DNA from 2 places in the Methylibium sp. Pch-M genome. Region 1 is predicted to be linked to the other one. Evidence: predicted binding sites of a transcription regulator. Region 1 holds the regulator's gene; the other holds the start of a gene.
What was found. The regulator LexA, encoded in region 1, represses DNA repair genes until DNA is damaged. The targets are predictions, from matches to a motif close to ACTGTATNNNNATACAGT.
Positions count from the first base shown of each region.

Region 1 (5,859 bases):
TGCAGCACGGCGAGGTCGCTCGCCCCCTTGCTGTAGGCATAGGTGTCGGGGAAGAACCAGCCTTCCGGCGATCGGCCCGGTGAGCCCAGCGCCGCCATCACTTCGGCATCGTTCATCTGGGCGGTGTCCGGCTTCAGCGCCTCGGCCTTTGCGAGTTCGGCGCGGAACTGCCGGAAGGTCCAGCCTTCGATCAGCCGCACGGTGGCCTGGGCTTCGTCGCCGCGCACCATCTTGTTCAGCAGCGCGAGCGGCGTGGTGCCGGGCCCGATCTCGTAGCTGCCCGCGCGGATCTTGCGCGCCTGGCCGGACCAGCGGAACCACTCGTAGAGCAGCAGCGGCGGCGCACGGACCCCCGCGTCGACCCACCCCTGGGCGATCTCGCGCGGCGACGTGCCCGGCTCCACCGACAGCTCGACGCTGGGCGAGGCCAGTGCCAGCGGCTGCGTCAGCCACCAGGCGCCCAGGCCAACGCCGGCGAACGCCAGCACCAGCAGCAGGAACAGCCCTCGCTTCAGTGCGCGCTTCATCGTCGGGAGAGAACTTTCATGTCGACGCTGATGATAATCAGGCCATGTCGACCCTCCTCCCCTCCAGCGCCTCCGTGGCCGACGGCGCCGTGCGTCTGCTGCACAGCGGCGTGATCCGCGCGGCCGGTGCCGACGCCGCGAGCTTCCTGCACGGCCAGCTCACCAACGACATGACCGGGCTGGGCCTGGGCGAGGCGCGGTTCGCCGCCTACTGCTCGCCGAAGGGCCGCATGCTCGCGAGCTTCGTGGCCTTCAAGCGCAGCCACGACGAGATCTGGCTGGCCTGCCGCAGCGATGTGCTGCCCGCGACCCTCAAGCGCCTGCGCATGTTCGTGCTGCGTGCCAAGGCACAACTGAGCGAAGGGGGCGACGACGCCGTGCTGCTGGGGTTGACCGGCCGCAGCGCCGCGGCCTGGCTGACGCAGGTACTGCCCGCGGCGGTGAGCGGTGCGGTCTGGTCGCGGCATGCGCTGGACGAGGCGCTGCTGGTCCGGCTGCCCGACGGCGCTGGCCAGGCGCGCTGGCTGTGGGCCGGCCCCGCGGCGGACGCCGATGCGGTGCTGAATGCCCTGCCCGCGCTCGCACTGGACCGCTGGGACTGGCTCGAGGTGCACAGCGGCGTCGCGCCCATCGTGGCGAACACCGTCGAGGCCTTCGTGCCCCAGATGCTGAACTACGAGCTGGTGGGGGGCGTGAACTTCCAGAAGGGCTGCTACCCCGGCCAGGAGATCGTGGCCCGCAGCCAGTACCGCGGCACGATCAAGCGCCGCGCCGCGCTGGTTCATGGCGACGATGCGGCCCTGCCCGGCCAGGAGGTCTTCTGGAGCGGCGACGACGCTCAGCCCAGCGGCCAGATCGCGCTGGCGGCACCGGCGCCCGGCGGTGGGTGGGACGCGCTGGTCGAGCTGAAGCTCGCGGCGCTCGACGACGGCAGCCTGCACCTCGGCCGCGTCGGCGGCGCCAGGCTGCAGCCGATGGCGCTGCCCTACGTGGTGCCGCGCGAGAACGCGGCCTGAAGCAGCGATGCAAGCTGTCTCACCGATGGGGCAGCACGCGCTGTTCATCTATTACCGCGTTCGCGACGTGCACGCCGACAAGTTGGTGGCGGCTGCAACGGCGATGCAGATCGCCCTTCAGGCAGCCCATCCGGGGCTGGATGCGCGTCTGCTGCGCCGGCCCGTAGCGCAGGAGGGCCTGCACACCTGGATGGAGACCTACGGCCTGCCGCCCGACTCCGATCCGGCCGCGCTGGCGGCCGATGTCGAACGGGCCGCTCGGGGGCTTGCGCCCTGGCTGGTCGGCGCTCGCCACGTCGAGCATTTCGTCGCATGTGCCTCGTAGCGTTGGCGCTCGACCAGGACCGGCGCTTCCCGCTGGTGCTGGCGTCCAACCGCGACGAGTTCTTCGATCGTCCGACCGCGCGATTGGCCTGGTGGACGCCCCAGGGCGGCGGTCCCGACATCCTGGGCGGTCGCGACCTGCAGGCCGGTGGCACCTGGCTGGGCCTGACCGCCGCCGGTCGCCTGGCGCTGGTCACGAACGTCCGGGCGCCGGGCAGGCAGGACGCCCAGGCGCCCTCGCGCGGCAGCCTGGTGCCGCACTGGCTGCATGGCGAGCAGCCGCTCGACCGCTTCTGGACCCGTGTGGCCGTGTCGGGCTACAACGGCTTCAATCTCGTCGCGGCCGATTTCGCGCGCGGCGAATGCTTCTGGGCCAGCAGTGCGACGGCGCTGCCGCGCCGCATCGAGCGTGGCCTCTACGGGCTGTCGAACGCAGCGCTCGACACACCGTGGCCCAAGGTCGAGCACCTGAAGGCACACGTGAAAGGCGCCCTCGCTGAAACGGCTGCGGAAGAGCCGGTCGATGCGCTCGCCAGTCGATTGTTCGAAGCGCTGGTGGACCGCAGCATGGCGGCCGATGCCGAGCTGCCGTCGACCGGCATTCCGCGCGAGCTGGAGGCGCAACTCTCTGCCGCCTTCATACGCACGGCGGATGGACGCTACGGCACGCGCTGCTCCACGCTGGTGATCACCGAGCGCGTGAAGCGCCAGCTCGTCACGCACGTGTTCGAGCGCAGCTATGCCGTCGGCGCGGGCGTCGCCCTGTTGCGGCGCTCGCGCTTGGTGGACTGGCCGCCGCGCTACAGCGGCGTGGGACAGGTGCCGCACGCGGCGGCCGAATCGGTGTCGGAAAGCACCGTGGAGGAGCCCGGCGCGCTGCCGGCGAAGGCCAGCACGCCTCCGCGGCGCACCCGCGCGCGCGGGGTCCTCAAGCCGGCGCGCTGAGCCGCCGAGGCGTCAGGCGCCGCGCGCCATCAGCGCGAGCATCAGTTCGATGCGGGCCTGGGCCGGCGTTCGGGCTTCGCTGATCGGCAATGCGTCGTGGTGACCGGTCGGCAGCACGGCGCCGTCGGCGACGCGCGTGCAGCGCTGCACCACGACCCCAGCCGCCTGGGCACTCCGCAACGCCGCTTCCAGCGCGTGGTGCAGGCTGCCGTTGCCGGTGCCGGCCACCACCAGGCCATCGACGCCCTGCGCCCGCAAGGCCTCGACCACCGCGCCCGACGCACCGGCGTGGCTGACGACGATCTCGACGCGCGGCTCGGGCCGATCCAGGACACCGATGCCGAGCGGCAGGCCCGCCGGCCAGGCGCGCAGGTGCCGCACCCTGCTCCCTTCGATCAGCGCGATGGCCCCGTCATCGCCAGCGCCGAACGCGTCGAGCCGGTGCGTATGGCGCTTGCGCACATCGAAGGCACCGAACACCGAGCCGGCGAACACGGCGCAGACGCCTGCCGCGCCGGGCTCGCGCGCCAACGCAACCGCATCGAGCAGGTTCTGCGGGCCGTCGGCCTGCACGGCGGTGGCGGGCCGCATGGCACCGGTCAGGATCACCGGCTTGCACGGTGCCAGCACGCGCTGCAGCAGGTAGGCGGTTTCCTCCAGCGTGTCGGTGCCGTGGGTGACCACCAGACCACTCACCTCCGGACGGGCGAGATGGTGTGCGACGCGGCGGGCCAGTGCGCGCCACACCGCCATGCCCATGTCCTTGCTGTCGATCTGGGCCACCTGCTCCGCCTCGATGGGCAGGCCGGCCAAGGCCGGCACGGCGGCCAGCAGCTGCGCGATGCCCAGTTGCGCTGCGGTGTAGCCGAGGCTGTCGGTGGCTGTGGCCGCGGTACCGGCGATGGTGCCGCCGGTGGCCAGAATCACGACGCGCGCCACGGGTTGGGGTTCAGGGCTTTGCATTTTCTGGAAAGCTGGATAAAAATACAGTCACTGGATAAAAATTCAGTGCGCCGGTCTGGTGACAGCCCGACTCCCGACACCGCAGGAGCACCCGCATGGACGACGCCCCCAAGCTCACCGCCAGGCAGCAGCAGATCCTCGATCTGGTGCAGACCTCGATCGAGCGCACCGGATCACCGCCCACGCGCGCCGAAATCGCCGCAGAACTCGGCTTCCGTTCTGCCAACGCGGCGGAGGAGCATCTGCAGGCCCTGGCACGCAAGGGCGTGATCGAACTGGTGGGCGGCACCTCGCGGGGCATCCGTCTGAAGTCTGACACATTGCGTTCGCTGAACCAGTTGCGCAACAAGCAGTTCTCGCTGCCGCTGCCCAGCCTGTCGCAGCTGATGCTGCCGCTGGTCGGGCGTGTGGCCGCGGGCAGCCCCATCCTGGCGCAGGAGCACATCGACCAGAGCTATGCGATCGAGGCCAGCATGTTCCCGCGACGGCCTGACTACCTGCTCAAGGTGCGGGGCATGAGCATGCGCGACGCCGGCATCCTCGATGGCGACCTGCTCGCAGTGCAGAAGGCCCGGGAAGCCAAGAACGGGCAGATCGTCGTCGCCCGCCTGGGCGATGAGGTCACGGTCAAGCGCTTCCGGCGCGTGCGCGGCACGATCGAACTGCTGCCCGAAAACCCGGATTTCGAGCCCATCGTCGTCACGCCGGAGAGCGGTGAGTTCGAGATCGAGGGTCTGGCCGTCGGGCTCATCCGCAACACCCTGCTCATGTAAGACCGGCTGGCGCCTGAATTCATGGCCCCCGCGGGTGGTGGGCATGCGCGCCGAACGGCGTGTTATCCCGCGGACCAGGCCCATCGACATCAATCCTGCTGAACTTCCGATTGGAGATTCACCATGGTCACGGTCTTTTGGAACCCCTTGCGGCGCTGGTGGCAGACCGCCTTCCAGGCCCCCGCGCCTGCTGCGGTACCGGCGCTGGTGTTCAGGTCACCGGCATTTCGCACCCGCCCCGTCGCAGCCACCACGCCGCGACCCCGGCCGGTCACTCCCTTCAGGGCCGCGCTGCCCCGCGTTGCCGGCATCGAGAACGCGCGGCGCGCCGCGAGGCGCTTCTGGATGACCATGGACCCCGAGGACCAGCGGCGCGCTGCGATCGGCGGGTCGTTCGCCGAGGTGTGCGCAGCGCTCGAGAGCCTGGCAGCGATCGAAGACCGGCGGGCCTGAGTTTCCAGGCGCCCGCCGCCGGATACGAGCCGGGCCTTGCGCCCGGCTCTTTGCCGTCAGCCCATGTGCAGGCCGCCGTTCACCGAGAAGTCGGCGCCGGTCGCGAAGCCGGACTCCTCGGAGGCCACCCACGACACCATCGAGGCGATGTCCTCGGGCGTGCCGAGCCGCTTGACGGGGATGGTCGCCACGATCTTGTCGAGCACGTCCTGGCGGATCGCACGGACCATCTCGGTGCCGATGTAGCCCGGGCTCACGGTATTGACCGTCACGCCCTTGCTGGCCACTTCCTGGGCCAGCGCCATCGTGAAGCCGTGCATGCCGGCCTTGGCCGCCGAGTAGTTGGTCTGGCCGAACTGGCCCTTCTCGCCGTTGACCGAGCTGATGTTGATGATGCGGCCCCAGCCGGCATCGGTCATCTCGTCGATCACCTGCTTGGTCACGTTGAACAGGCTGTCGAGGTTGGTGCTGATCACCGCACTCCAGTCGTCGCGGGTCATCTTGCGGAACATGCCGTCGCGCGTGATGCCGGCGTTGTTCACCAGCACGCTCACCGGACCGTGCTGCGCCTTGACTTCCTTGAAGGCCTCGACGGTCGACTCCCATTCGGCCACGTTGCCCACCGAAGCGTGGAAGCCGTAGCCGAGCGCGGCCTGCTCGTCGAGCCACTTCTTGAAGTTGCGGCTCGGGCCGCAGCCGGCCACGACGGTGAATCCGTCCTTGTGCAGACGCTGGCAGATCGCGGTACCGATGCCGCCCATGCCCCCCGTGACGTATGCGACCTTCTTGCTCATTGTTCTGCTCCTCTGTGGTTTGTCATGGCCGCTCTAGCGTCGCGTGCCGATATGCGTGGGTCAA
Region 1 covers NZ_CP029606.1:3,835,142-3,841,000, reverse strand. The annotation lists gene mltG (endolytic transglycosylase MltG) at 1-527, opposite strand, end outside; gene C1M51_RS18430 (folate-binding protein YgfZ) at 572-1,543, shown strand; gene C1M51_RS18425 (DUF4936 family protein) at 1,551-1,868, shown strand; gene C1M51_RS18420 (NRDE family protein) at 1,856-2,812, shown strand; gene C1M51_RS18415 (asparaginase) at 2,825-3,775, opposite strand; gene lexA (transcriptional repressor LexA) at 3,871-4,548, shown strand; gene C1M51_RS18405 (hypothetical protein) at 4,672-5,001, shown strand; gene phbB (acetoacetyl-CoA reductase) at 5,058-5,795, opposite strand.

Region 2 (5,859 bases), 220 kb from region 1:
GCTCGCGCAGCCGCTTCAGCGCCGCATGCGCCCGCACCACGCCGGCCACCGAGCACTCGTCGGTGATCGCGATCGCCGCATAGCCGAGCTGGGCCGCGCGCTCCACCAGTTCCTGCGGGTGCGAGGCGCCGGTCAGGAAGCTGAAGTTCGAGCGGCAGTGCAGCTCCGCGTAGGCCGGCAGCCCCGGCTGTGTCCAGTGCGGCGGCGGGGCCGGGGGCGACGCCGGCTGCGGCGTCTTGGGATGGGCCGGCTGCGGCATCGTCTCACCCGAACCAGCCGTGCAGGAACCAGCCCCCCGACGAGGCGTCGCCGGGGTGCTCGCGGTAGATCCAGCGCAGCCGGTGGTCTGCGCCCTCGGCCACGTGGTAATCGCGCCGCACCAGCGCGCCGTCGAACCAGCCGGCCTCGATGCGCTCGGCTCGCGAGCACACCCGCAGGGGGCTGCCATGCCGCGGCCGGCCCAGCGCATCGCTGGCCAGCGGCAGCGGCAACGGCAGTAACCAGAGTGGTCGGGGGGCGGCGGGAGCGGGCGTCGTGGTCGCAAAGGGTGCTGGGGGCGGTTCGCCGGCCGACCGGACACGCTGCGCGTGCTCGGGCCGGTGATCGGCCTGCGGCACCCAGCGCTGCACGTGATCACTCCCCAGCCGCGCGGTCAGTCGGTCAAGCAGCGCGGCGTGTTCGCCGTCCTGTCGGCCCGGTGCGGGCAGCAACTCGCCGGGCGTGCCGCCGTGCGGCACGGCGGCTTCCAGTTCGAGTGCGAGCTCGTAGACCGGCGCGGCGAGCGCATGGCGCTGCAGGCGCTCGCGCCACAGCAGCGCGAGCTGGGCAATGTCGCGGCTCGGGGCCGACAGCTGCAGCCGCAGCCGAGTGTCGGGGCAGGGCGCGCGGCCGTGCTCGTGGCGCAGTCTCAGTGCCAGCACCGTGACGGCCTGCCAGCGCAGCTGCAGCCAACCGCGCAGTGCCGGCAGCAGAGCCTCGACGGCGGCCATCAGCACCGCAGCCTCTTCGGCACGCTGCAGCAGCTCGCGCCGGGCCAGGAAGCGCTCGGGCGGCACGAACCACGGCCTCGGGTCGGGGGCGTCGCCATAGCAGCGGTCGAGCGCCCGGCCCAGGTCCACGCCGAGCCGGCGCTGCAGACCGGCACGTGGCAGAGCGCGCAGCGCCCCGAAGGTCCGGATCCCCAGCGCCTGCAGCAACTCGCTCTGGTGGGGGCTGGGCGGCAGCAGACGCGCCAGGCTCGCCACCGGCAGCCGGTCCAGCTGCTGCGCGCTGCTCCGGGCCTGCAGCGCATGTCGCCGGGCCAGGCCGCTGGTGGCGAACAGCCAGGCCGCGCCGGGGGTGGGCGCACAGCCCGTCCGTACCTGCATCCCGCTCGTGCGCGCCAGGGCTTGCGCCCGGTGCAGCAGCGCATGGATGCCACCGAACAGCCGCAGCGTGCTCTGCACTTCGAGCAGCACCCCGTCCGGAGTGAGGCTCAGGTGGGGCGTGAGCGCAGCGAGCGCCAGGGCCAGTCGCTCGACCAGCGCGGCTTCGCGCGGCCGGTCACGCGGGAACACGACGAGCTGCGGCAGCAGAGACAAGGCCGTGGCCACGCTCTGCCCGGCCCGCACCCCGAGGGCGTGCGCCGCGCGGTTGGCGCTGAGCAGCATGTGCTGCTCGGTCACCGCCACCGGCAGCGCGGCCTCAAACCCGGTGTGCGAACCGGGCAAAGCTTGCAGCGGCAGCTGGGGCAGGTAGAGGGCGATCCACAGCATCGTGAGGACGTCCGGTGAGCGGCGACGCAGGGCGCACCGATGCTGGCCAGGGCAGGGACAGCTGCAGGGGCCGGGCCATCGGCGGGCCGCGACGCTTGAACACGTCGACGGCCAGGGCATGGCCCGGTAGCGGCTGGCAGGCCAGGCGCAGCGGCGCCGGGCTACTCAGCGAGCGGGCCGCGGGCGCCTGCAGGCTCAGCAAGGGCGTGAGCCCCGCCTGCGCGGCCAGGTGCAGGCGGCGCAGCGTGGGGCGGGTCACCGGTTGTTCGCTCCACCACAGCACGGCGGCGCAGCTGCCGGCTCGCACCGCCTGCTCGGCGGCCCAGGCGGCATCGGTCGGTGTCTGCGGCGCCAGGCACAGCAGCCGTGAGCTGTCCAGGCCGAGGGCCTGCAGCGCGCTCAGGCAAGGCCGGCCCGGCGGGGAGATCCAGACCGTTTCGCGTGTGCCCTCCTGGCGCTGCCCCAGGCTGCGCAGCCACGGCGCCAGCAGCGCCAGTTCGCCGCTGGCCGGCGTGGCCAGCAGTTCGGTGAGGCCGCTCGCGGGCCAGCCTCCGCCGGGCAACTGCTCGTCGAGCGCCGGCCATCCGGTGGGAAGGGTCGGCAGCGACGGCCTGGCCAGCACGCCGGCCCGCCACAGCGGAGCCCCGGGGCGGTCCATGAAGGAGGCCAGCCCGCGCGGTGACGGCGAAGGTGCGGCGGCGAGGTCGAGAGGCATGACGGAGAAGAGAGCGCGAGTGAATACTGTACATAAATACAGTATCAATGGGCGTGCTCTCTGCTCTCTCCTAGATGCCGGTCTTCCGCCAGCGGACGGGCCCCTGGGGATTCGCTTAGGGGTTCATCCGGTGTGCGCCGAAGGGGAAGGTCGGCACGCTCGCGCTTGCATTTCGCACCACCACCCCCGTTCCAGGAGACATTGATGAGCACCCCCGACACCTGCTGCAGCCTCGTTCCTTATTTCAAGGTGGCTCCCGGCAAGCTCGACGAGTTCAAGGCCCTGACCGCACGCTTTGTCGAGAAGACGCGCAGCGAGCCCAAGTGCGTGTTCTACGCTTTCAGCTTCGATGGGGATGCGGCGCACTGCCGCGAGGGCTATGACGGTGCCGCGGGTGTGCTGGCCCACCTGGAGAACGTCGGCGCCCTGCTGGGCGAGGCGTTGAAGATCGCCGAGGTGACGCGGCTCGAGGTGCACGGGACGGCGGCCGACATCGAGCAACTGCGCGAGCCCTTGAAGGGCCTGAATCCGCAGTTCTTCCTGCTGCAGAGCGGCGGTTTCCGCCGCTGAGGCAGAGTCCGGCCGGATGAAACCCGTTCGCCGGGTTTCATCCTCCACCGAGCGCGGGGATCAGACGCGCTCGAAGATCGCGGCGATGCCCTGGCCGCCGCCGATGCACATGGTCACCAGCGCGTAGCGGCCGCCGGTGCGCTGCAGTTCGTACAGGGCCTTGGTGGTGATGATGACGCCGGTCGCGCCGACCGGGTGGCCGAGCGAGATGCCCGAGCCGTTGGGGTTGACCTTGGCAGGATCGAGGTCGAGCTCGCGCACCACAGCACAGGCCTGCGCGGCGAAGGCTTCGTTGGACTCGATCACATCGAGGTCCTGCACCTTGAGGCCGGCCTTCTTCAGTGCGAGTTGGGTCGCCGGCACCGGGCCGATGCCCATGATCTTCGGCTCCACGCCAGCATGGGCGTAGGCCACCAGGCGCGCCAGCGGCTTCAGGCCACCGGCCTTGACCGCCTCGGCACTGGCCAGTACCACGGCCGCCGCGCCGTCGTTGATGCCCGAGGCATTGCCGGCCGTGACCAGGCCGCCGTCCTTCTTGAAGGCGGGCTTCATCTTGGCCAGCGTCTCGACCGTGGTGTCGGCCTTCACGTGCTCGTCGGTGTCGAAGCTCACGGTTCCCTTGCGGGTGACGATCTCGACCGGCACGATCTGGCTCTTGAAGCGGCCCTCGGCGATCGCCTTGGCGGCGCGGTGGTGACTCTCGGCGGCCAGCTCGTCCATCATGCTGCGGGTGATGCCGAACTGCTCGGCCACGTTCTCCGCGGTGATGCCCATGTGGATCTTGTGGAAGGGGTCGTGCAGGATGCCGACGGTGTAGTCGACCATCGCCGTGTCGCCCATGCGCGCGCCCCAGCGGGCCGTGTTCACGTGGTAGGGGCCGCGCGACATCGACTCGGCGCCGGCGCCGACGGCCAGCTCGCAGTCGCCCAGCAGCACCGACTGCGCCGCCGAGACGATGGCCTGCAGGCCCGAACCGCACAGGCGGTTCACGTTGAAGGCCGGCGTTTCCTTCGACAGCCCGGCGTTGATCGCGGCGACGCGGCTCAGGTAGGCGTCGCGCGGCTCGGTCGGGATCACGTTGCCCATGGCCAGGTGGCCAATGCTCCCAGCCTTGGCGCCGCTGCGCTCGATCGCCGTCCTGACCGCCAGCGTGGCCAGGTCGGCCAGGGGCGTGTCCTTCAGCGTGCCGCCGTAGGTGCCGATGGCGGTGCGCGCGGCACCGACGACGAAGACGTCTCGGGAAGTGGTCATCGCAGGTCTCCTTTTGTGCAGAGCATCAATTGTGCGCCTGCCGCCCGCTGGCACCCCTACCCGTGCAGGTGGGCCTACAACACGTCGGACGCGTAATCGGCCAAGCGCGAGCGCTCGCCGCGCGCCAGCATCACATGGCCGCTGTGCGGCCAGCCCTTGAAGCGGTCGACCGCGAAGGTGAGGCCCGAGCTGCCCTCGGTGAGGTAGGGCGTGTCGATCTGCGCCAGATTGCCCAGGCAGACGATCTTGGTGCCCGGGCCGGCCCGCGTGATCAGCGTCTTCATCTGCTTGGGCGTGAGGTTCTGCGCCTCGTCGATCAGAACGAACTTGTTCAGGAAGGTGCGCCCGCGCATGAAGTTCAGGCTCTTGATCTTGATCTTGCTGCGCACCAGGTCGTTGGTGGCGGCGCGCCCCCATTCACCGGCCCCGGAGTCGTTCTTGGACAGCACTTCGAGGTTGTCGTCGAGCGCGCCCATCCACGGGCCCATCTTCTCCTCCTCGGTGCCCGGCAGGAAGCCGATGTCCTCGCCGACCGGCACGGTGACGCGGGTCACGATGATCTCGCTGTAGCGGCGGTCGTCCATCACCTGCGACAGGCCGGCGGCCAGGGTCATCAGCGTCTTGCCGGTGCCGGCGGTGCCGGTCAGGGTGATGAAGTCGCAGTCCGGGTCCATCAGCAGGTTCAGCGCGAAGTTCTGCTCGCGGTTGCGCGCGGTCACGCCCCAGATCGCGTTCTTGGCGTGGGAGTAGTCCTTCAGCGTCTTCAGCACCGCGGTCTTGCCGGTGATCTCGGTGACCTTCGCGTAGAGCGGTGCGGCGCCCGGGGTCTCGAGGTAGACGAACTGGTTGACCATCAGCACCGGCACCAGCGGGCCGGCGATGCGGTAGAACGTGGAGCCGCCCTGCTGCCAGCTCTCCATGGTCTTGCCGTGGCGCTCCCAGAAGTCGGCCGGCAGCGGCAGCACGCCGGTGTAGAGCAGGTCGCCGTCTTCGAGCGTCTTGTCGTTGAAGTAGTCCTCTGCCGGCAGGCCCAGCGCGCGGGCCTTGATGCGCATGTTGATGTCCTTCGACACCAGCACCACGTCGCGCGTCGGGTGCTGCTCGCGCAGGCCCTGCACCACGCCCAGGATCTGGTTGTCGGCCTTGCCCTGCGGCAGCCCGGCCGGCAGCTTGGCGTCGAGGAAGGTGGTCTGGAAGAACAGGGTGCCGCCGGCCTCCTTGTGGCCGGTCTTCGCGAGCGCCACGCCGGCCGCCGGATCGAACTTCGCGCTGTCGGCGCCGCCAGCCAGGGCGTCGAGCTCACGGCTGACCTGGCGCACGTTGCGCGAGACCTCGCTCATGCCCTTCTTGTGCCCGTCGAGCTCCTCGAGCGTGATCATCGGCAGGTAGACGTCGTGCTCGTCGAAACGGAACAGCGACATCGGGTCGTGCATCAGCACGTTGGTGTCGAGCACGAACAGCTTGGGCGGGCCGCTGGCGCGCGGCTTGCGCGGGCGCGGTTCCGTGGCGGTGCCGCGGCTGATGGCCTTGACCGGCAGGTAGCCTGCCGCCGGGGCCTGCGCTGCTCGC
Region 2 covers NZ_CP029606.1:112,425-118,283, reverse strand. The annotation lists gene C1M51_RS00545 (error-prone DNA polymerase) at 1-259, opposite strand, end outside; gene C1M51_RS00540 (DNA polymerase Y family protein) at 264-1,754, opposite strand; gene imuA (translesion DNA synthesis-associated protein ImuA) at 1,684-2,469, opposite strand; gene C1M51_RS00530 (putative quinol monooxygenase) at 2,674-3,039, shown strand; gene C1M51_RS00525 (acetyl-CoA C-acyltransferase family protein) at 3,100-4,290, opposite strand; gene C1M51_RS00520 (PhoH family protein) at 4,365-5,859, opposite strand, start outside.
Region 2: the regulator LexA is predicted to act here: its motif matches at 2,495-2,512, upstream of imuA (translesion DNA synthesis-associated protein ImuA).